2 regions of the Halopseudomonas xinjiangensis genome follow, and region 2 is predicted to be linked to the other one. Evidence: predicted binding sites of a transcription regulator. Region 2 holds the regulator's gene; the other holds the start of a gene.
What was found. Region 2 encodes FliA, which starts transcription of late flagellar genes. Its sites were predicted from a motif close to CTAAAGTTTNNNNNNNNNNNGCCGNTAA; they were not measured.
Positions count from the first base shown of each region.

Region 1 (11,575 bases), 1.2 Mb from region 2:
AGGTGGCTGCGACGATGCGCTGCGGCTGGTCGCCAGATAGCCTTTTTCGTTGACCGCAGCCATGTAGACGATGCCATCCTTGCCGCCCTTGTCCCATTCGTCGAGCAGTGGCCGGATACGCTTGATGAACGGATCTGCCCAGCTGACGTCGTGCTTCGGCGGGTTCGTGTTGGGGATGGCCGTATAGCGCTGGTCGAAAAAGTCCACGCCGGTGTCGGCCAGTTCGTTCAGGCGGCTTTCCAGTTCGGCGCGACGCGACATCAGCAGTTGGGTAACGGCCTCCATCTGGCCTTCACCCAGACGGAATCCAGCCAGCGAACGCAGGGTGAGATTGGTGTTGTCACGCAGAGAGTCGGCCTGGGTGAAGGTCTGCTCCATGTGCTTGCTGATGGTGATGCTCAGTTCGCGAATCTCGCCGCCATGCTTGAAGGTCTCGGCATTGGTTGCGCTGAGCTCTTCCAGCGCGGCGCTGACCATCAGCAGATCATCGTTGGCGCCCTGGAAATCCTCGACCATTGCATCGAACTGGTCGGCTGCGCTGCTCACCGCAGCACCGGTCGATTCGGTTTGCTCGAGCATGCCGCGGGTCTGTTGCTCGGCACCGGCCATGGCCTGGGTCATCTGTTCCATCAGCTGGCTGATCTGATCTGCCGCGCTGCCGACCTTGAAGGAGAGGTTGCGCACTTCATCGGCTACCACAGCGAACCCGCGGCCCTGTTCCCCGGCGCGGGCCGCCTCGATGGCCGCGTTCAACGCAAGCATGTTGGTCTGCGCGGAAAAATCCTGGACGGTCGTGAGGATGTCGCGAATCTTGCCGGATGTCGAGTTCAGGGCGTTGACGTTGTTCTTGAAACCTTCCATCGACTGGCTGATCAGCTGCATTTTCTGGCGCGCATCGCCCATCTGCTCCTTGGAGCTGCGGGCGACCTCCAGATTACGCGCGTTCACTGCGGTGACGCCGCTGGCCCGAGAGGAAATATCCTGCAGTGCCGTGGTGGTCTGTTCACTGGCATGGAAGATCAGTTCGGAAAGTTGCTGCTGTTGGGTGGCGTCGCGCGCGGCCTGCTCAGCCAGGAGGCGGCTGGTTGCCGATGCGAGAGCGGTCCGCAGACTGTTGTTCTGCAGTTCAAGCATAACCGCGCGCAAGCGGTCGTTCAGTTGATCGAACAAGGCGCTGCTTTTGTCCCGGTCGGTGTCGGCCTGACAGCGTATACGCAGATCGATCTGCGGCCCGTTTGCATCAGTCAGGTGCTGTTCGAGTGAGCCGCTGCCCGCTCCCCTTGAGACTGCACGGTACGACAGAAACAGCGTCGCGGGGGCCAGTAGCGCAGCGATCCACAATAGTGGACCCTCGGACAGCCAGAGCAGGCTACCGACGAAAAACAGCTGACAGGCAACCAGCGCCATCCAGATTCCCTTGGACGAAACGGCCGCAGCTGCCGGAGCGGCTGTCGGCTTCACCGAAAATTCCGTGGTGTTCATGTCTACCCTCGATGCGCATGGGACGAAATATCTGTTTTTATAGGTTGAGTACGTTGACGGCGGAACACGAAGATTCCTTTCCTCGTCAAGGTTATCGGCTGGGGTGGGGAAAACCCTATAGGCTTCTTCGGCCATTTTGCACGGCAAAATGGCCTATACGGATAGTCGGTTAGCCGGCCAGAGAGGGTAGCCAGAGGGAGATCTGGGGAAACAGGATAAGCAGCACGGTTGCAAAGAGCAGAATCAGGATGAACGGCGGTGTCCCGCGGATGACATCGAAGTACGGACGGCGGAACACCGCCATGGCGGTAAAGATGTCGCACCCGAACGGTGGTGTGGCCGAGCCGATCGCCGCCTGCAGCGTGACGATCACCCCGACGTGCACCGGATCCAGGCCGGCCGCATTCACAGCGGGCATGAACAGCGGCGTCAGGATCAGGATGACGACGATCGGGTCAACGAACATACATCCTATAAAGAAGGAAATCGCAATCAGGCCGAGCACCATGGTCGGGCTGTCGCCGATCGAGGCGATAACCGGATCGAGGATAGCCTGCGGTATGCCGGCAAAGGAGATGACATAAGTGAAGGCGGTACCCGCGGCGACCAGGATGAACACGACGGCGGTTATCAGGCCGGTCGAGAGTGCAACGTCCCACAGCTCGCGCAGCTTCACAGCGCGCAATATCACGATCTCGAGCACCAGCGCATAGAGCACCGCGATCGCGGCTGCCTCGGTCGGGCTGAAGAAGCCGCCGTAGATCCCGCCGACCACCACCACCGGAAAGCCCAGGGGCAGGATGGCCTTCTTCGCCGCGCGGGCACGCGCGGCCCAGCCGACGCGCGGCTCCGGCTCGATGCCCATGCGGATCGAACCTATCCAGCAATAAATGGAGAACAACACCAACAGCAGGAAGCCCGGCAGGATGCCGGCAATGAACAGGTCACCGATCGAAGCGCCCGACACTACGCCATAAATGATCATGCCGATGCTTGGCGGGATTAGCAGAGCGATGTCGCTGGCATTGATGATCAAGGCCAGGCTGAACGAGTCCGAGTAGCCCTTCTCCAGCAGCTTCGGGCGCATCGGTCCGCCCATGGCAACGACGGTTGCCTGCGTGGAGCCGGAGACCGCACCGAACAAGGTGCAGCTCGCTGCGGTAGTAATGGGCAAGCCGCCACGCAGATGACCAACGAAACTCTGTACCAGGTCCAGCAGCCGGTTGGCGGTATGACCTCGCGTCATCAGGTCTGCGGCGAAGATGAATAGCGGAACGGCTGCCAATGCCCAGGAGCGAACGCCGCTGATCATCTGTCCCATGAGCAGGCCGACGTTGTTGGTATCCAGGGTGAAGAACATCAGCATCAGCGCGGCGGCGAGCAGTGGCACCATCATGGGGAAACCCAGCGCCAGCAGCACGAACATGGTAACGAAGGTAATGGTCAGCATAAGCGGGCTAGGGTCTCAGATACTGGGATTGTTGGGCACTTCGTCGTAGCGCTCTTTTTCCGAAAACGACCGGTAGGTGTCCTTCGAAATCAGGTTTCTCGCCACGGTCAGCCAGTACTGAATGCCGGCCAGCGCGAAGCCTACCGGTGCGGCCATGTAGGGGATCCACAGCGGAATCTGTAGTGCGGAGGAGCGGCGTCCCCGATCCTGGATGGCGCTGACGTAATCCCAGGCATGCCATGCCAGGTAGAACATCAGCGCACCGGTGACGATATGGATGAACATCAGCAGGAGCTTGCGTGGTTTGCCGCGAAGCTGATCGTAGAAGGCCGACATGGAGATGTGTCGAGCCTTGCGCACACCGTACCCGAGACCGGCAAAAGTCATGATCACCATGCTCATGCGCGTCAGTTCGACCTGACCGGTCACGCCGGTGCCGAAAATCTGCCGGCCCAGCACGTGAACGATAAGAAGCCCCGAAAGGAACAGCACGCTCCCGCCGAGGATGAATTCTTCGATGTGTTCTGCAGTGCGGTCGAGTACTCCCAGCACTTTAGTGAGCGACGCTTTGGACGAGTTGCTGGCCGATGTGTCGGCAGGCTCGGGCATCCGTCTGTCCCCTTGTTTTCGTGTCTGTACTCGACATGGAGTCGACAGCAGAATGGATACGTTGTCCAACGCGCCGGTCACACAAGGGCGCCAACTCGTCGTCTCGTTTCTTTTTGACCATAACCCATGGCATTAGTTTTTGCACGGCGTGGACATATCAGGGTCCTATGTTATGGTTATAAGAGTTATCCAGAACAATACATAGGGAGCGTTCCATGAACTGGCGTAATAGCTGTATTGGTGTGGCAGCACTGGCCCTGGCGGCCTGCGGATCGGAGAACAAGGAAGACACCGAAGTATCGGCCGGAGTCGAAGAGCAGACCTCGACCGGACAGGTGGAAATCTGGCGCTTCGGCCTGGAGGAAATCGAAGGTAGCGTACAGCACGAATACGGCACGCGGTTCTCGGAGCTCATCAGCCAGCGCACCGATGGTGCGGTTGAAGTGAGGTTGTTCCCCTATGGCCAGCTCGGCGGTCTGACCGACATCTATGATCAGGTCCAGTCCGGCGCAATCGAGCTGGCGTTCGGTTCGGGCTTTCTCGGCGGGACGGTTCCCGAATCGCAGCTGTTCAGCCTGAACTTCGTTCTGACCGAAGATGAGAAGCGCAACGCGGAGCTGCTCAACGATCCGGAATTCCGCAAGCATGATGCGTTGGTCGGAGCCTTCAACGAGCGCGACCTGCATCCGCTGGCGATCGTTCCGGAAGGCTGGCAGGTCTGGACCGCCAACAAGGAAATCCGCACGCCACAGGACTTCGATGGCGTGGCAATCCGTACCATGGACAACCGCCTGCTGCGCGAGACGTACAGCGCCTATGGTGCCGACCCGACCACCATGGAATACGGCGAAGTGTTCAGCGGCCTGCAATTGGGCCAGATCGACGCCAACATCCAACCCGTGTTTGCCCATGAAGAAATGGACTTCTATCAGGTCCAGGACTACATGATCTTTGCCAATCAGGCCCAGTTCATCGCCACCTTCATGGCGAACCAGGACTGGTACGAAGGTCTGTCTGACGAGCGCAAGCAACTCATCGATGATGTCGTGACCGAGATGGTCCCGCACATCCACGAGGTGCAGACGCGGTTGAACAGCGAGCGACTGAACACGATCACCGAAAACAGCGATATCCAGATCATCGAACTGACCGAAGAAGAACGCGCGGCATTCCGTGAGCGCAGTCTGCCAGTTCGCGACACTTTCGTTGAAATGGTCGGTGACCGCGGTCAGACGCTGATGCAGTATCTGCTCGACAAGGTGGGCGATCAGGGCTCGAACAGCGCAGCCGGCGAGTCAGAGGCCAGCGAAGTGCCGATGCCGGTTCAGGAGGCCCCCACCGGTGAGCAGAGTGGTGCTGTCGAGGTCGAGCAGGAGGTACGCGACGCCGCTTGATGCTGCGATTGGCGGAAGGGAATAGGAGTCGAACCTACCAGACGCGCCTGGCGCATCTCACCGGGTTTGAAGTCCGGGCGCCCCACCGGGGACGATGCCCTTCCGTCAGTCAAGGCTAACACACCCGATTGGCGCTTAAGCCAGTCCATAACGGCCGCGGATGAAACCCAATCACCGCGGCCGTTGTCTTTCCTGCAAGCAGCTTTTCCCGCATCGATTCTCTCGATAGCATAAGTCCTTCATCTATATATACCCGGACGACACATGACCCAGCCAAGCCGCACTGCCATCGAATCCGCTTTGGCGCAATATCGCGACCCGTACACCGGTACCGACCTGCTCACCAGCGGGTGCCTTCGTTCGCTGGACATCGATGGTGGTCATGTCCGCGCTAACATTGTCCTCGGCTATGCGGCAGGTGGCGTCACTGGCGGCATCGCGCAGATGCTCAAGGTGGCGGTGGAGAACGTGGAAGGGGTGGCGTCGGCTTCGGTCAGCGTACGCTGGCAGGTCGAGTCAGCACCTGCTCAGGGCTCGATTCCTGCGCTGCATAACGTGAAGAACATCATTGCGGTGGCGTCGGGCAAGGGCGGCGTCGGCAAATCCACCACGGCGGTCAATCTGGCGCTGGCGCTTGCCCGCGAGGGAGCGCGAGTGGGGGTTCTGGATGCAGATATCTACGGCCCGAGCATGGGTCTGATGCTCGGGCTGCCCGAGGGTACCCGGCCGCAAGTGAGCAACGGCAAGGCTTTCGTGGCACCTCAGGCTCACGGCGTTCAGGTGATGTCCATGGCATTTCTGGCTGACGAGAATACCCCGATGGTTTGGCGTGGGCCCATGGTGTCTGGCGCCTTGCTACAACTCCTGACGCAGACCGCATGGGACGACCTGGACTACCTGGTGGTAGATATGCCGCCCGGCACCGGTGACATCCAGCTCACCCTCGCGCAGAAAGTGCCGGTCACCGGTGCCGTCATCGTCACCACTCCACAGGACCTCGCGCTGCTCGACGCACGCCGCGGCATCGAGATGTTCCGCAAGGTAAATATCCCCGTGCTCGGCGTGGTCGAGAACATGGCGGTGCATGTCTGTTCGAACTGCGGTCATTCTGAACATCTGTTCGGTGAGGGCGGGGGTGAGCGGCTTGCCGAACAATACGGTGTCGATCTGCTGGCATCGATGCCGCTGTCGATGATGATTCGCGAGCAGGCGGATGCCGGACGACCGACGGTGGTCGCCGAACCGGAATGCCAGATCAGCATGATCTACCAGGACATGGCCCGGCACGTCGGAGCACGGATTGCTGCGCGTGCAGGGCAGGGCAGCGGGATGCCCAATATCAGCATCAGCGACGACTGACCGGCACTCGGCAGGCTTTTGTCGGTAGCCATAAACGGCTAACATGCTCGCTCTTTTTGATCAGTTCAGGAATCACCATGAGCATCAAGTCCGACCGCTGGATCCGTCGCATGTCCGAAGAACAGGGAATGATCGAACCGTTCGTCGAGCGCCAGGTGCGCGGCGCGGAAGGCAGTCGGGTGATTTCGTATGGTGTGTCGAGCTACGGCTACGACGTGCGCTGTGCCGATGAATTCAAGGTGTTCACCAATATTCATTCGGCGACAGTCGATCCGAAGTACTTCGACGAAAAAAGCTTCGTCGATATCAAAAGCGATGTGTGCATCATTCCGCCGAACTCTTTTGCATTGGCACGCACCGTCGAGTATTTCCGAATCCCGCGCAACGTATTGACCATTTGCCTGGGCAAGAGCACCTATGCGCGCTGCGGCATCATCGTCAACGTCACGCCTCTGGAGCCGGAATGGGAAGGCCACGTGACACTGGAGTTCTCCAACACCACCACGCTGCCGGCGAAGATCTACGCCAACGAAGGTGTGGCGCAGATGCTGTTCTTCGAGTCTGACGAAGAATGCGAGACCTCCTATCGCGATCGCGGCGGCAAATATCAGGGCCAGCGCGGCGTGACGTTGCCGCGAGCCTGATAACTACCACTATCGTCTAATACACCCCGGTGGGTGCCGACCTCATGCTGGCTTGATCAGTCAGTCGAGGAGGCGCTCGTGAATTTGTTGCGCACGTTGGGGTTGTGTTTCCTGTTTGTCATGGTTCCGCTGGGCGGTCTGCTTGCGGCGTACCCGGATGAAATCGCTAATGGGCTCAGCAGCCTGATGGGCGTCGAGGTCACCCGGGGCAACCTGGGTGTCGCGTTCCTCGGCCTGGCTGCAGTCTGCATGCGGGTCGATCTGTCGATCCGTCGCCGGGCGCAGGCCCGTTTGCTCGCCACCACATAAACTGACGCCGACGTCCTTCGGCGTCGGCGTCAGTTGCAGTCGATTCGACTCAAGCAGGCGCTGGGCGCCGCAGCTTAGAAAGACTTCGATACTGCCAGGGTGAAGTTCGCGTCGCAGTAGTCGTCCTTGCCGTACCAGTCACCGCACACCTCGTCCAGGTCTGTATCGCTGTACATCAGCGACACGTCGACGCCCAGGATCGGTTTGCCGATCGACACGGCCCAGTCCGAGTAGGTCTCGTCGCTGCGCACGCCGTCCAGCGGGTCCTTGGTGTCGGTAAATCCGTAATGCAGACCGAGTCCCAGGCCATATGGCAGTTCGAAGCCGTAATCGACGAAGCCGTACAAGGACGAGCTCGGGTCGTAAGCATACTTCGCGCCGACGTTGAAGCCGTAGAGGCTCAGGCTGCCGATGACTTCGTCGACGCTGTTGACGCCTTTCGGATAGGTATAGGTCGCCCACTGCAGGTCGTAACCGATCTCGGGGGTGATATCGCCGCCGAAGCCTGCATAGTAGTCATATTCCACATCAGCGCCGCCGAACGTTTCGGCATCGACGTTGGACGCCCAGGCACCGATGTACAGGCCACTTTCATGGGCGATGTCCAGGCTGCCCTGCACCGCGCCGGCACCAGCAGTCTGCGACTGGCCGCGCCAGATGTAGTCGGTGGCCAGAGTAGCGGTCATGCTTACATCAAGCTCGCCCACTGCAGTGTCGAACGCTTCGGCATGCGCAACGGTGGCGAAGCCGATGGCAGTGGCTGCAGCTACGACGGCGGCAATTTTTTTCATCATTCTGTAGTACCCCATGTCTAGGTGTGATTCAGGTCTGCGAAACAAAAATGTTGGCACGAAGCTCTTAGCATTTAGCTTGCCAGTTTTTATAAACCCATAATAATCAACGACATGGTGCTTAAACCGGGGTGGGGAGGGCTGGTCCTCTCGCGTATTGCGCCGCGCCGCTGCGCTTGAACGGTGCAGGCGGGTGTCGCGATGGTGCGACAGTGCCATCAAACGGCGTGTGCGGATTCCATGGTGGTGCACCACCTTGAATCCGGGTGGTCACGGAACCGGCGTGTGCCTAAGGTCTCTATGAAGAGAAGCAGTCAAATACTCGAAGGAGGATCTATGGACACGCAGAACAAAGACATGGCCACGCTGTTCGAGCAGCTCGGACTCGACTCGGACCCGGCGAGCATCGACAATTTCATCGCCAGTCACCGCCCGCTCGCGGACGATCTAAAGGTGACCGAAGCACCGTTCTGGAGCGAGAGCCAGAAGGCCTTTCTGCGTGAGTCCCTGATGGCTGATGCAGATTGGGAGCCCATCGTCGACGAGCTCAACGTCCGGCTACACGAGAACATCAGCTGAGCAACTGTTGCTCCAGGTTGCAGGCGGGGAACTCCCCGATAGCCTGTCCGTCCACTTCTATGTACACATCATGATAGGAAGAAGATTATGGGCAACAGCACCGAAGACAAGCTCAAAGGCAAACTCAACGAAACCGTCGGCAAGGGCAAGCAGGGCGTTGGCGAAGCTACCGATGACGACAGCATGAAAGGCGAGGGCAAGGCCCAGGAAGGTGAGGGCAAGCTGCAGGGCGCCAAAGGCGAAGTGAAAGACAAGGTGAAGAAGGGTGTCGACAAGGCCTGACGGCCAGTCACGTTTCAAATGCCGAGCCGGTGTCCGCACCGGCTTGTTGCTGTCTGGACCCGAGGAAAGCTGCATGAGCCAAACACGTTCGGGTACGCATCGACGCAGACGCCAATCTGTAGCGATGGTGCTCTCCCTGGCAGCCTGGCCGGTATTTGCACAACCGACCAGCGATAGCGAGCAACTGGCGCAGCTGGTGAATCAGTATCGCGAAAGCGGTCCGTCCTGCAACGGAGCGAATCGTGCTGATGCCGCGCCGCTGTCTCCGAATGAGAAGCTCGCCCAGGTCAATCTGGAAGCCGGGACCAGCTGGCAGAAAGCGCTCGGCGATGCCGGGTACCAGGCAGCGCAGATCCAGGCGCTCCAGGTGTCAGGCCCGACGGACCCGAAGTCGGCCATGGACGCGCTGCGCAGTGGCTATTGCGAACTCCTGCTTGATGGAAGCTATTCCGATATCGGCGTAAAGCGCGACGGTAGAACCTGGCAAGTCGTGCTGGCTCAACCGCTAGTCGCCGATGACATGGGTGACTGGCGTGCCGAGGGCAAGGCAGTGCTCGAGGCGGTCAACGAAGCGCGCAGCTCGGCGCGTCAATGCGGTGATAGATCCTTCGAGGCCGCCCCGCCCCTGGAGTGGTCGGACAAGCTCGGCGAGGCCGCGCTGGCTCACAGCAGGGACATGGCCGAGCGCGGTTATTTCTCGCATAGCTCTCCCGAGGGTGAGCAAGTCAGCGATCGCGCCGCCGAGCAAGGCTATCGCTTCCGCCAGATTGGCGAAAACATCGGCTTCGGTCAGAGCACGCCGGACCAGGTGGTGGAAGGCTGGCTGCTGAGCCCGGGGCATTGCGCCAATATCATGAAGGCGGACTACACCGAGATGGGCGCAGCGTACGCACTGAAGCGAGCGGATAATACCATCATGTGGACGCAGGTCCTTGGCCGACCCCGCTAAGCCGGGCGACCCAGCCCGGCCGGATGCTCTGGTCGTGGGCGCGGGGCTCGCCGGATTGAGCTGTGCCGCGTTCCTGGCGGATGCCGGGCTGCGGGTCCACGTGCTCGAGTCGAGCTCCGTCGCTGGCGGCCGCGCACGGAGCTGGGCGGACCCGACCACAGGACACAGTGTCGACATCGGTCCGCACGTGCTTCTGAACAAATACCCGAACATGCTCGCGCTACTGGAGCGCCTGGGTACGGCTGACCAGATATGCTGGCAGACCGATCATCTATTGACGGTGCTCGACAAGCATCGTCCGATCCGTTTCAAGCAGGCACGACTGCCGCCGCCGCTGCAGTACATCAATAATCTGGGCAGGGTGCTCCCGACAGTGCCCCTGCACCGCCTTCTGACCAACATACCCTTGACTCTGCGAACGATGCGCAGCAATCCGGCTGACATCCTGCGGCTCGATGATCGCACTGGCCTTGAGCATCTGCGCGCCAACGGGGTCAGTCAGGCGTTTATCGACTGGTTCTGGGCCTCGGTGGCGATGGCGTTCATCAACGTCCCGGTCGAGCGATGCTCGGCCGCGTCGATGATGCGCGTCTTCGCCCAGGCGCTGGGGCACAACGATGTCACCTTTGGCTTCCCCATGATCGGACTCAGCGATCTGTATGTGCCGCAGACAATCGAGCGTATAGAGCGAGCCGGCGGACGCGTCAGGTTGGACTCGCCGGTTGCCTGGTTGCTGCGCGAAGGCGAGCGAATACGTGGAGTGAAGCTAGCCGACGGCGAATCGATACTGGCTGATCAGGTGGTGCTCGCGGTACCGCCCACGGGGATGGAGCCCTTACTGACCGAATCCGACCGCTTGAGCGGCGTTGCCAGGCAGTTCGAACCAAGCCCCTACATCAGCTGCTATCTCTGGTTCGACCGTAAGCTCACTGATGCGCGCTTCTGGGCGCGCCCATGGTCGCCAAAAGAGTTCAACACGGACTTTTACGATCTGAGCAACATACGCAATGCCGACACCGGGGTGGGGTCGATGATCGCTACCAACATCATCTGGAGTCACAGGGCAAACGATATGTCGGACGAGGCGATCATCCAGGCGACGCTCGAGGAAATCTCCGATTTCGTACCGCACGTGAAGGAGGCGCATTTGCTGGCTTCGGTGGTGCATCGGATTCCGATGTCGGTGCCGTGCGCCAAGCCAGGCATCGAGACGCTGCGACCGGCTACCACAGCGATGCCGGGCGTGTACCTCGCCGGCGACTGGATCGATACAGGTTTGCCGTTCTGCATGGAAAGCGCGGTGCGTTCAGCTGCACTGGCCGCCGAGGCGGTACTGCACAGCCGCGGCCGGCCTGTCAGTCTGGCCTTGCCGGTGCCCACGCCTGGTGGCTTGTCTCGCCTGGTCAGTCGCCGAGGCAACTGACCTTGGTCACGTGCCGAAGGAGGCTTGCAGCTCCCATACGCGCGCGCTGACCAGCGGGCGACGCCCAACCAGAAAGCCAAGGGGACCAGCGGGAGCGAAGTCCCACTTGGCCGAACCGGTCATGGTCTTGCCGCGCGCCCGGCTGCGGGTTCGCACAGGTCCGTGATCGCCTGGCTGTACAACGAATCCACCTATCCCGGGTCGCCCCGGCAGCTCCAACTTCGGCTCGAACGTCATGCTTGCGACCTGTTGGCCGTCGAGCAGCATCTCACCGGCGAATGTCCCCCGATGCGCTGTGCCCACC
Region 1 covers NZ_LT629736.1:1,938,158-1,949,732, reverse strand. The annotation lists gene BLT85_RS08900 (methyl-accepting chemotaxis protein) at 1-1,482, opposite strand, end outside; gene BLT85_RS08895 (TRAP transporter large permease) at 1,652-2,932, opposite strand; gene BLT85_RS08890 (TRAP transporter small permease) at 2,948-3,541, opposite strand; gene BLT85_RS08885 (TRAP transporter substrate-binding protein) at 3,757-4,935, shown strand; tRNA gene BLT85_RS16670 (tRNA-Sec) at 4,945-5,039, opposite strand; gene apbC (iron-sulfur cluster carrier protein ApbC) at 5,200-6,294, shown strand; gene dcd (dCTP deaminase) at 6,372-6,938, shown strand; gene BLT85_RS08870 (hypothetical protein) at 7,017-7,247, shown strand; gene BLT85_RS08865 (TorF family putative porin) at 7,322-8,041, opposite strand; gene BLT85_RS08860 (DUF2789 domain-containing protein) at 8,375-8,617, shown strand; gene BLT85_RS08855 (CsbD family protein) at 8,705-8,899, shown strand; gene BLT85_RS08850 (CAP domain-containing protein) at 8,973-9,848, shown strand; gene BLT85_RS08845 (hydroxysqualene dehydroxylase) at 9,832-11,271, shown strand; gene BLT85_RS08840 (acetoacetate decarboxylase family protein) at 11,278-11,575, opposite strand, start outside.
Region 1: BLT85_RS08900 (methyl-accepting chemotaxis protein) is a predicted target of FliA. The motif match lies at 1,574-1,601, and genes of this name have one in related genera.

Region 2 (11,575 bases):
GATCAGCTCGCCGAAGGCCGCCTGCATGGCCGCGGTGATGTCCTGCAACGGGTCGTTCGCCTCGCCTGCACTGGCGGTGCTTGCGCCCTCGGCGCCGTCCAGCTGACCGCTACCACTGGGCAGCTGATCGCCGATCGGAATGGGAGAAGTGGCTCTCTGCGGCTCGTTGAACACGCCGACCAAGGTATCGGACAGCACCTTGTACTTACCCTCGTTGACCGAGGAGATCGAATACATCACCACGAAAAAGGCGAACAACAACGTGATGAAATCGGCGTAGGACACCAGCCAGCGCTCGTGATTCTCGTGTTCCTGATGCTGACGACGGCGCATTAGCGCACCTCCCGCTTCGCTGCATTGGGCAAGGACAACGACATGCATTGCACCTCTAGTCCAGGAAGCCTTCGAGCTTCATCTCGATGGAACGAGGGTTTTCGCCCTCTGCAATCGACATCAACCCTTCGAGCAGCATCTCGCGATAGCAGGATTGCTGCATGACCACCGCCTTGAGCTTGTTGGCGACGGGCAACAGGAACAGGTTTGCCAGTGCCACGCCATAGATGGTCGCAACGAAAGCGACTGCGATGCCACGACCGAGCAAGGAGGGATCTGCCAGGTTGCCCATGACATGGATCAACCCCATTACCGCGCCAATGATGCCGATGGTAGGCGAGTAGCCGCCCATGCTCTCGAATACCTTCGCGGCAGCCAGATCATGGTTTTCGCGGGTGACCATATCCACTTCGAGAATACTGCGCAGAGCCTCAGGCTCGCTGCCATCGACAAGCAACTGCAGCCCTTTGCGAGCGAACGGATCCGCTTCGGTATCGGCTATGCTTTCCAGCCCCAGCAATCCTTCCTTGCGCGCTACGGTGCTCCAGTTGATCACCTGGGCAATGCCTTCGCGCAGGCGATTGGGCGGAGGCAGGATGATCCAGCGAAGAATCACCAGGGAACGTTTGAACACCGGCAAGGGCGTCTGAATGAACGCAGCTCCGAGCGTTCCGCCGATGACGATTACGGCAGCCGGCCCATTGAGCAGCGCGCCGGCGTGACCGCCTTCGAGATAGTTGCCACCGAGGATTGCAACAAAGGCGAGGATGACGCCGATGATGCTGAGGATGTCCATCAGCTGAGCTCTGACAGAAAGCGGCCGATGTCATCCAGGCTATAGACACCATCGGCCAGATTGGCCTTGGCTACCGCCATCGGCATGCCGTAGATAACGCAGCTGGCTTCGTCCTGAGCCCAGACGCAGCTACCGGCTTGCTTGAGCATACGCGCGCCCTCGCGGCCGTCCGCTCCCATACCGGTCAGCACGACGGCCAACACCTTGTCCTGGAAGGTTTTGGCAGCGGAGCCGAACGTCACGTCCACACAGGGCTTGTAGTTGAGTCGCTCGTCGCCCGGCAGAATCCGCACTACCCCGCGGCCATCGACCATCATCTGCTTGCCGCCCGGCGCCAACAGCGCCACGCCAGGGCGCAGCGTGTCGCCGTCCTCGGCTTCCTTGACGCTGATGCGGCAGAGCTTGTCGAGACGCTCGGCAAAGGCTTTGGTGAACGCGGCCGGCATGTGCTGCACAAGCAACAACGGAGCGGGAAAGTTCGCCGGAAGCTGGGTGAGCACCTTCTGCAGCGCAACCGGACCGCCCGTCGAGGTGCCGATCGCCACCAGCTTGTACTGACGCTTACGCGGCGGCGGACTATTGCCCGCCCTCGGCGCGGTGGGTGCAGGGGTTGCCTGACGGTCGAACAGACTGGTCGCGCCGCCTGCCCGGCTATTGACGGGCGATGACGGCGCGGTGGGGACCGAGTGGCTGGGTGCGCTCAGACCGAGCGACGTGCGGTTTGAACGTGCCAGCGCATGCACTCGCTCGCATAGCAGCTGACGGACCTTGTCCGGGTTGCGCGAAATGTCTTCGAAGTTTTTCGGCAGATAGTCGGCCGCGCCGGCGTCCAGTGCATCGAGACTGACCCGTGCGCCTTCGTATGTCAGAGAGGAAAACATCAACACCGGCGTCGGGCAGCGCTGCATGATCTGGCGCACTGCGGTGATGCCATCCATCACCGGCATCTCATAGTCCATGGTGACCACGTCCGGTCGCAGTGCCAGGGTCTGGTCGACCGCCTCCTGTCCATTGGACGCGGTGCCGACGACCTGGATCTGCTTGTCCCCGCCAAGGATTTCCGCGACCCGGCGGCGAAAGAAGCCCGAGTCGTCCACCACCAGAACCTTGACCGCCATCACTATCTCCTGAAAGCCTTTCGGCTGGCGTCAGCCGCGACGCGCGTAGCGCTTGAGCAGGCTGGGTATATCGAGGATGAGCGCGATGCGTCCATCACCGGTAATGGTGGCGCCGGACATCCCTGCCGTGCCTTGCAGCATGCGACCTAGCGGTTTGATCACCACTTCTTCCTGACCAACCAGCTGATCGACGACGAAGCCGACTCGCTGGGTACCCACCGATACGATCACCACGCTCGCTGCCGAGCGGTCGGTGGTGTCCTCTGCGCCGGCCATGAGCCAGCGCTTGAGATAAAACAGCGGCAATGCCTTGTCGCGGACAATGATCACTTCCTGGCCATCGACGACGTTGGTACGCGACAGATCCAGGCTGTAAATCTCGTTTACGCTGACCAGCGGCAGCGCAAAGGCCTGGTTGGCCAGCATCACCATCAGGGTCGGCATGATCGCCAGGGTCAGCGGCACCTTGATCGCGATGCGCGAGCCCTGGCCCTTGGTCGACTCGATATTGATCGTGCCGTTGAGCTGGGAGATCTTGGTCTTGACCACGTCCATGCCTACACCGCGGCCGGACACGTCGGAAATCTCGGTCTTGGTCGAGAAGCCCGGCGCCAGGATCAGGTTGAAGCACTCGGTGTCACTGAGACGTTCGGCGGCTTCCTTTTCCATCATGCCCTTCTCGACCGCCTTGGCGCGCAGGACCTCAGGATCCATGCCACGGCCATCGTCAGTGATGGTGAGCAGAATGTGATCGCCTTCCTGCTCGGCAGCCAGCACGACCTTGCCGGTACGCGGCTTGCCAGCCATCTCGCGCTCGTCAGGCGGCTCGATGCCATGGTCGACCGAGTTGCGCACCAAGTGCACCAGCGGATCGGCCAGCGCTTCGACGAGGTTCTTGTCCAGATCGGTTTCTTCGCCGATCAGCTCGAGATTGATCTCTTTCTTCAAGCTGCGAGCCAGATCCCGGACCACGCGCGGGAACCGACCGAATACCTTCTTGATCGGCTGCATGCGGGTCTTCATGACCGAGCTCTGCAGATCGGCGGTGACCACGTCGAGGTTGCTCACCGCCTTGTTGAGTTCTTCATCGCCACTGGCCACACCCAGGCGAACCAGACGGTTACGCACCAACACCAGCTCGCCGACCATGTTCATGATCTCGTCGAGCCGAGCGGTGTCGACACGGACCGTGGTCTCGGCTGCGTTGGCGTCGGCAGCAGGCGCAGGCGCAGCCGACTTGCCTGCGGAAACGGCAGACGCTTCAGCCTTTTGCGGCTCCGGCTTGGGCGCAGGTTTCGCCACGGCCTTGGCCGGTTGTTTGGCTACCGGCGCATCGGGCTTCGACGGCGCAACCTCTGCTTCGCCCGGTGCGGCGCCAGAGCCGTGCAACTGATCGAGCAACGCTTCGAATTCGTCGTCGGTGATATGGTCGTCTACGCCGCTTCGCTCACTCGCCGGTGCAGCGCCAGCCGTAGCCGCGGCGTTCGCAGCAATGACGCCAGGGGCCTGACCGTTGCCATGCAGTTGATCAAGCAGAGCCTCGAATTCATCGTCGGAAATGTTTTCGTCCGAACCCGCCGATGCGGGAGCGGCCGGGGTGGGCGCTTTGGGTGCGTCGGTCACGACCGGCGGCTTGCCCGTACCATGCAACTGATCGAGCAGCGCCTCGAATTCATCGTCGGTGATCTCGTCCCCGGAAGCAGCAACGGCGGGTTCGCCGGTCGCTGCAGAGACGGGACTGGCTGGGGTGGGAGCAGCAGGCTCACCACCATGCAGGGCATCGAGCAACTGTTCGAATTCGTCATCGGTGATGTCGCCGTCGGCATCGTCGCCTTCAGCTGCAACAGCTTCCAGCTCCATGGCCGGAACCGCCGCGACCACAGGCGATGCGATAATCTCTTCACCGGCGGGCTGTGCGAGGACAGACAAGGCCGCGAGCAGCTCCGGATCAGCCGGCGTCGGGTCTTCGCCTTCACGCACTTCGGCAAACATCCCGTTGACCGCATCCAGCGCCTGCAACACCACGTCCATCAGTTCCGAGGTGACCTGACGCTCACCCTTGCGAAGGATGTCGAAGACGTTCTCGGCGATATGGCAGCAGGCGACCAGAGCATCGAGCTGGAGGAATCCGGCCCCGCCCTTGACGGTATGGAAACCGCGAAAGATGGCGTTGAGCAGGTCCGTATCCTCGGGACGGTTTTCCAGCTCCACCAACTGCTCGGACAATAATTCGAGGATCTCTCCGGCTTCCACCAGGAAGTCCTGGAGGATCTCTTCATCCGCGTCGAAACTCATGCACCCACTCCCCTAGAAGCCAAGGCTGGACAGAAGATCATCAACTTCGTCTTGTCCAGAAACCACGTCTTCTCTTATATCGGCATGAATCTGCGGACCTTCACCCCTGTCCGAGGTTTTTTTCTCCTCACGCTTGGGCTCGGCATGATCGATACCCGCGAGGCGGTCGACCTGACCAGCCATACGCACCAGATTGACCAGGCTTTCCTCGACATCATGAACCAGCGCGGTGACACGCTTGATCACCTGTCCGGTGAGATCCTGATAATCCTGCGCGATGAGGATGTCGTTAAGATGCGAGGACACCTGTGCACTGGATTTCTCGGTCTTTTCGAGAAACTCGCCAATCCGCCTGTACAGGTCGCGGAATTCGGTGGCGGCCATTTCGCGGCGCTGCAGACGATCCCAGTCAGCCTTGAGCGCGGACGCTTCCTGACCAAGATCCGAGACGATAGGTGCGCTACTTTCCACCAGATCCATGGTGCGGTTGGCCGCCTTGTCGGTCAGCTTGACGACATAGTCGAGCCGATCGGACGCATCGGATATCTTTGACACTTCGCCGCTGTCACCCAGCGCGTGAGATGTGTCGATCTGGAAATTCACGATGGAGTTGTGCAGCGCACGAGTCAGTTGCCCGACTTCGTGGTAAAGCCCACGATCGCGCGCCTGATTGATGGCGTGGATGACGAGGATGGCTTCGCCGAACTGGCCTTTTTCGAGAAACTCGACCAGTTGCCGCGCGTTATCCTTGAGAGAGTGTTCAAATTCCTGAGCAGTCGCCTGGCCGGGATCCTTGCTTAAAGCCATAACCTGTACCCCGGATTACTTTGCCTGGACTCGCTCGAAAATCTTTTCGATCTTTTCCTTCAGCGCCTGCGCGGTGAACGGTTTGACCACATAGCCGTTCACGCCGGCTTGTGCGGCCTCGATGATCTGGTCGCGCTTGGCTTCGGCGGTAACCATCAGCACCGGAAGATGCTTGAGACGGTCGTCGGCGCGCACGGCCCGAAGCAGGTCGATGCCGCTCATGCCCGGCATGTTCCAGTCGGTAACCAGAAAGTCGAAACCACCGCTCTGCAGCATCGGCAAGGCGGTATTGCCATCATCGGCCTCGGCCGTGTTGGTGAACCCCAGGTCGCGCAGCAGGTTCTTGATAATACGTCTCATCGTCGAAAAATCATCAACGATGAGGATCTTCATGTTCTTGTCCAAGTCGACCTCCGTACAAACCAGGGAAAGTGCAGGTTCGCACTCGCTAATCAGATGCTAATGGCCTTGCCAGCCTTGTCGTTGTTGCGGTGTGCTGGCTACCCGGGCATTGTCCGGATGCTGGCGATAAAATCAATCGTTGCGCCAGTCTGCCAGACGCGCCCGCAGGCGTGCCGCGCACTGACTGTGCAACTGGCTCACACGGGACTCGCTGACGCCGAGGACGGCACCGATTTCCTTGAGATTCAGTTCTTCGTCGTAATACAGCGATAACAGCAACCGCTCCCGCTCGGGCAGGCCATCGATAGCCTGGACCAGCGCCGACCGGAATCGCTCGTCCTGAAGCCCGCCGTAGGGCTCGTGATCGGCGTGCGCGTCGGCCTCCCCGCCCGATTCGAGCAGATCCTCGAAACTGAACAGTTTGCTGCCGCTGGTATCGTTGAGAATCGAGTAATAATCGTCGAGACTCATATTGAGTTCGGCAGCGATCTCGTGATCTTTAGCGTCACGGCCCAAACGACCTTCAACGGCACGTACTGCGTCGCTGACCATACGTGTGTTGCGGTGGACTGAGCGCGGAGCCCAGTCACCCTTGCGCACCTCGTCGAGCATGGCTCCGCGGATGCGGATGCCAGCGTAGGTCTCGAAGCTTGCACCTTTACCGTGATCGAATTTTTTTGACGCTTCGAGCAGACCGATCATGCCGGCCTGCATCAGATCCTCGACCTGAACGCTCGACGGCAACCTGCCCAGCAGGTGATAGGCGATACGTTTGACCAGGGGAGCGAATTGCTCGACAAGACGATCCTGATATTCGGCAGAACTTTGGGCGCGGGTATACATGCGTACTCCACTGGCCGATGCGTTCATAGCCCCGACCCTGTCTGCTGCACCAGACGTTCGACAAAGAACTCCAGGTGCCCACGTGGGTTGGCAGGCAGGGGCCAGGAATCCACTTTTTGCGCAATGCCACGGATGGCGATGGAAGCCTTGCTGCGCGGGAATGCGTCATACACCGCACGCTGCTTCTGGACTGCCTTGCGCACCGCTTCGTCGAAGGGCACCGCGCCGACGTACTGCAGCGCGACATCCAGGAAGCGGTCTGTCACTTTGGTCAGTTTAGCAAACACCGTACGGCCTTCCTGCGGCGTATTCACCATGTTGGCGAGCACGCGGAAACGAGTCATGCCGTAATCGCGGTTGAGCAATTTGATCAGCGCGTAAGCATCGGTGATCGAGGTCGGCTCGTCGCAGACAACGACCAGTACTTCCTGAGCCGCGCGCACGAAGCTGACGACCGAATCACCGATCCCCGCGGCGGTGTCGACGATGAGCACGTCAAGATTGTCGCCGATGTCGCTGAATGCCTGGATCAATCCCGCATGCTGCTGCGGGTTGAGGTTGACCATTTTCGCGGCGCCCGAGGCGGCCGGAACGATGCGGATTCCGCCCGGGCCGGTGATCAGCACGTCGCGCAGATCGCAGGTGCCTTCCAGCACGTCGGCGAGCGTTGCCTTGGGTTTGATACCGAGCAGGACGTCGACGTTGGCCAGGCCAAGGTCGGCATCAAGCAGTACAACGCGACGGCCCAGGTCAGCCAGTGCCAGGCTGAGGTTGACCGAAACGTTGGTTTTGCCGATCCCGCCCTTACCGCCGGTGACCGCGATAACCTGAACCGGATGTTTGATGGCCATCTGTGTCGATTACCTTGTCTTGAAATTCATTAGCTTGCCCGCTGGGTATGCAATATACCCGCAAACACGTCGGCCATGGCCTGATCTGCCGGGGCTTCGTTGCCTGCCAGGCTGACTGCCCGGCTAACCAACTGGTGACCCACAGCCTTGCTGATGTCGTCTGGAATACGCTGGCCATCTGCCAGATAGGCTACCGGCAAACCCTGTTCCATAGCCAGCCCTAGGGATTCGCCCAAAGTGGCGGCTTCGTCGACCTTGGTCAGGATACAGCCGGACAAGCCACAGGCGCGGTAATTGTGAAAAGCCGCCTTGAGTACCCGGTACTGACTGGTGGCAGCCAGAACGAGCATGGTTTTGACCCGCTTGCCCTGCGCAGCCAGCTCGCCGAGTTGTCCACGCAGTTGTGGATCCTGAGCCTGAAGACCAGCGGTATCCACCAGAACCAGTCGCTTGCCGGTGAACTCGTCGAGCACATCACTCAGACTGTTCTGCTCGTCAACCACACGCACCGGCACATTGAGAATGCGGCCCAGCGTGCGCAGTTGCTCATGCGCACCTATACGATAGGTGTCCATCGTTACCAGTGCCACGTGCTGGCTGCCGTGCTTGAGTACATAACGTGCCGCCAGCTTGCCGAGCGTGGTGGTCTTGCCGGCGCCGGTAGGGCCGACCAGGGCGATCACTCCACCCTGTTCGATGAGTTCTTCACGGATGACCGGGATGCTCTGCGCCAGATGCGCCAGCAGCAACCGCCAGGCCTGACGGGTGTCGGTGATGTCGGCCACCCTGCTCAGCAATTCCTTGCACAGCTCGGCCGGCAGACCCAGTTGAGTCAATCGGCGCCAGAGGCTGGCCTGACGAGGCTGATGCTGGTTGACCTGACCCCAGGCCAGGCTGCCGAGCTGCGTCTCGAGCATCTCGCGCAGACCGGCGAGCTCGGCACGCATGGCGCTGAGACCTGCGCCCTCTTCCGCTGCCGGCGCGGCAACCTGAGCCGCAGGTGCGGCGGCCGGCTGGCTGGCCTGCTCGCTCTGCATGCGAGCCAGCAATGCCTGGGCAACCGGCGAGCCGCTTTCCACGGCCTGACGCATGGTCTCGCCAAACAGTTGACGGTTCACCTGCGGGCCGCCGGTGTTGCGCTCGCCCGATTCCAGCTCGGCGCGGGCACTGAGGATCTTCTCCTGAGTCTTCTTCAATTCCTGGCCGAGACCAGGCGTCGGCGGAGTCAGACGCGGAGCTTCATAATCCAGTGCTGCAGTCAGCTCGACGCCTCCGACGACCCGGCGGTTGGCAATGATCGAGGCATCCGGACCGAGTTCTTCCCGAACCAGCTTCATCGCCTGGCGCATGTCGGCGGCAAAGAAACGTTTTACTTTCATGGCTGACCTCGATTGTCCTGTTTGCCTGGCGGGCTGCGCCGAGCGTCTGTTGCTGAGCTTTACTGCTGGCCAACCGTCGCGACGATGGTGACCTGCTTGCTATCCGGTATTTCCTGGTAGGACAGTACGTGGGCTCCGGGAGTCGCATAACGCACGAACTTCGCCATCATTCCGCGGATCGGTCCGGCTACCAGCAGAATCGCTGGCTTGCCCTGGACTTCCTGCCGCTGCACCGCATCGGCCAGGGAACGCTGCAGTTTCTCAGCCATTCCCGGTTCGAGCATGATGCCTTCATCCGCACCCTGTCCTGCCTTCTGCATAGTCTGTAGCAATATCTGTTCCAACCTTGGCTCGAGAGTGATCACAGGCAGCTCGGCGTCAAGCCCGACAATGCTTTGCACGATGGAGCGGGAAAGCGAAACGCGTACTGCCCCAATCAAGGCGCCAGGATCTTGACTCTTGCCAGCCTGGTTGGCGATGGCCTCGGCAATGGTCCGAATGTCGCGAACGGGAACCTGTTCCTGCAGCAAACCCTGCAAGACCTTGAGCAAACCCGACAGCGAGATCATGCCTGGAACCAGCTCTTCGGCCAGCTTCGGCGACGCCTTGGCAAGCACCTGCATGAGTTGCTGGACCTCTTCATGACCGATGAGTTCGTGGGCGTGCTTGTTGAGTATCTGATTGAGATGCGTGGCAACCACCGTGCTGGCGTCGACCACGGTGTATCCGAGGGACTGCGCCTGATCCTTCTGCATCGGCTCGATCCACACCGCGTCCAGACCAAACGCCGGGTCCTTGCCGGCCAGCCCCTTGATCTCGCCAAAAACCTGACCCGGGTTGATCGCCAGCTCCCGGTCCGGGTAGACCTCGGCTTCAGCCACGCCGACACCCATCAGGGTCACGCGGTACACGTTGGGTGCCAGATCCAGGTTGTCGCGGATATGCACCGAGGGCATGAGAAAGCCCATGTCCTGAGACAGTTTCTTGCGTACGCCCTTGATACGGGCCAGCAACTGACCACCCTGATTGCGATCGACCAGCGGAATCAAGCGGTAGCCGACTTCCAGACCGACCATATCCACCGGGGTCACATCATCCCAGCCAAGCTCCCGTGTTTCCGGACGCTGTACCGCCGGAAGCTGGGCTTCCTGACGTTCGACTTCTGCCGCGGCCTCGGCTTTCTCTTTCTGCTGCTTGGAAATGAACCAGGCGCCGGCGCCGGCCAGAGCACCCAGACTGAGGAACGAGAAATGCGGCATGCCAGGAATCAGGCCCATGATCACCATAATGGCCGCTGCCAGGGCTAGCGCCTTGGGCGAGGCGAACATCTGCCGCTGTACCTGGGCACCCATGTCTTCGGACGTCGAGACGCGGGTGACCATGATCGCCGCTGCAGTCGACAGCAGCAGCGAAGGAATCTGTGCCACCAGGCCGTCGCCGATGGTCAGCAATACGTAGATGCGACCGGCATCGGCGAAGCTCAGGCCGTGCTGGGCCATACCGATGGCCAGGCCGCCGATGACGTTGATGAACAGGATCATAAGGCCGGCGACCGCGTCGCCGCGAACGAACTTGCTGGCACCGTCCATGGAGCCGTAGAAGTCCGCCTCCTGGGCCACTTCCATGCGGCGCAGCTTGGCCTGCTCCTGATTGATCACACCGGCGTTGAGGTCGGCATCGATCGCCATCTGCTTGCCGGGCATCGCGTCCAGCGTGAATCGCGCGCTGACTTCGGAGATGCGCCCGGCACCCTTGGTCACCACGACGAAGTTGATGATCATCAGGATCGCGAACACCACCAGACCGACGACGTAGTTGCCGCCGATGACCACTTCGCCGAAGGCCTGGATGACCTTACCAGCGGCGTCACCGCCTTCATGCCCGTACAACAGAACGACGCGGGTCGATGCCACGTTCAGCGCCAGGCGCAGTAGCGTGGACACCAGGAGGATGGTCGGGAACACGGCGAAGTCCAGCGGTCGCAAGGCGTAGGCGCACACCAGCAGGACCACCAGCGACAGGGCGATGTTGAACGTAAAGAACACGTCCAGCAGGAACGGCGGCACCGGCAACATCATCATTGCCAGCATTACCAGCAAGAGAATTGGCACCCCCAAACTGCCGTTGCGCAACCCGGCGATGTTGGTGCGCATGTTGCGCATCGTTTCCATATGGTTTGCAGCCATGCCGTTGAAGCGCTCCATCAAAAAGTTGACGAGAAAGGGTGTCAGTGCCTGGCCTACGCAAGAAGTGTTCCAGCTTTGCCAGCCAAGCCGTCGAAGGCACCAACTCGGCTTTACGATGTCACATGGATGCTACGTTCGTGGGGTCTACCGATAAATCACGTACAAGGTTCAAGCGCAGGTGCCGAGAGCTGCGTACGACATGGTTGAGGAGTACCAACGAGATCAAGGCCGAAACAGGGATTCTGGATGCGCGTAACCGTTTACATGCTGGCAATAGGGATAACAATTGGGCTCGGTGGCTGCACCACGCTGCCTGACCGGCAAACCGTTGCCAAAAATTCCGCCGAGTTCGTCAACCGCGCCGAAGCCATGCTTGCAGCGCAACGCAGCCGGTTGGCTGAAGTCGCAAACGATCTGAAAGCTGACTCGCCCACGGCGCGGCGCAACGAAGTCAACAATCTGCTCCGTCAATCTCGCATCGATCCGCTGACGCAGTACCTCAACACCTATGCCAACGATCCGCGTTACGTTCGGGAGCGCGCCCGCGTTCGCGCCGAGCGTAACA
Region 2 covers NZ_LT629736.1:692,501-704,075, reverse strand. The annotation lists gene motD (flagellar motor protein MotD) at 1-333, opposite strand, end outside; gene BLT85_RS03215 (flagellar motor protein) at 389-1,129, opposite strand; gene BLT85_RS03210 (protein-glutamate methylesterase/protein-glutamine glutaminase) at 1,129-2,247, opposite strand; gene BLT85_RS03205 (chemotaxis protein CheA) at 2,278-4,542, opposite strand; gene BLT85_RS03200 (protein phosphatase CheZ) at 4,555-5,349, opposite strand; gene BLT85_RS03195 (chemotaxis response regulator CheY) at 5,365-5,742, opposite strand; gene BLT85_RS03190 (RNA polymerase sigma factor FliA) at 5,884-6,621, opposite strand; gene fleN (flagellar synthesis regulator FleN) at 6,618-7,445, opposite strand; gene flhF (flagellar biosynthesis protein FlhF) at 7,475-8,824, opposite strand; gene flhA (flagellar biosynthesis protein FlhA) at 8,884-10,995, opposite strand; gene BLT85_RS03170 (tetratricopeptide repeat protein) at 11,257-11,575, shown strand, end outside.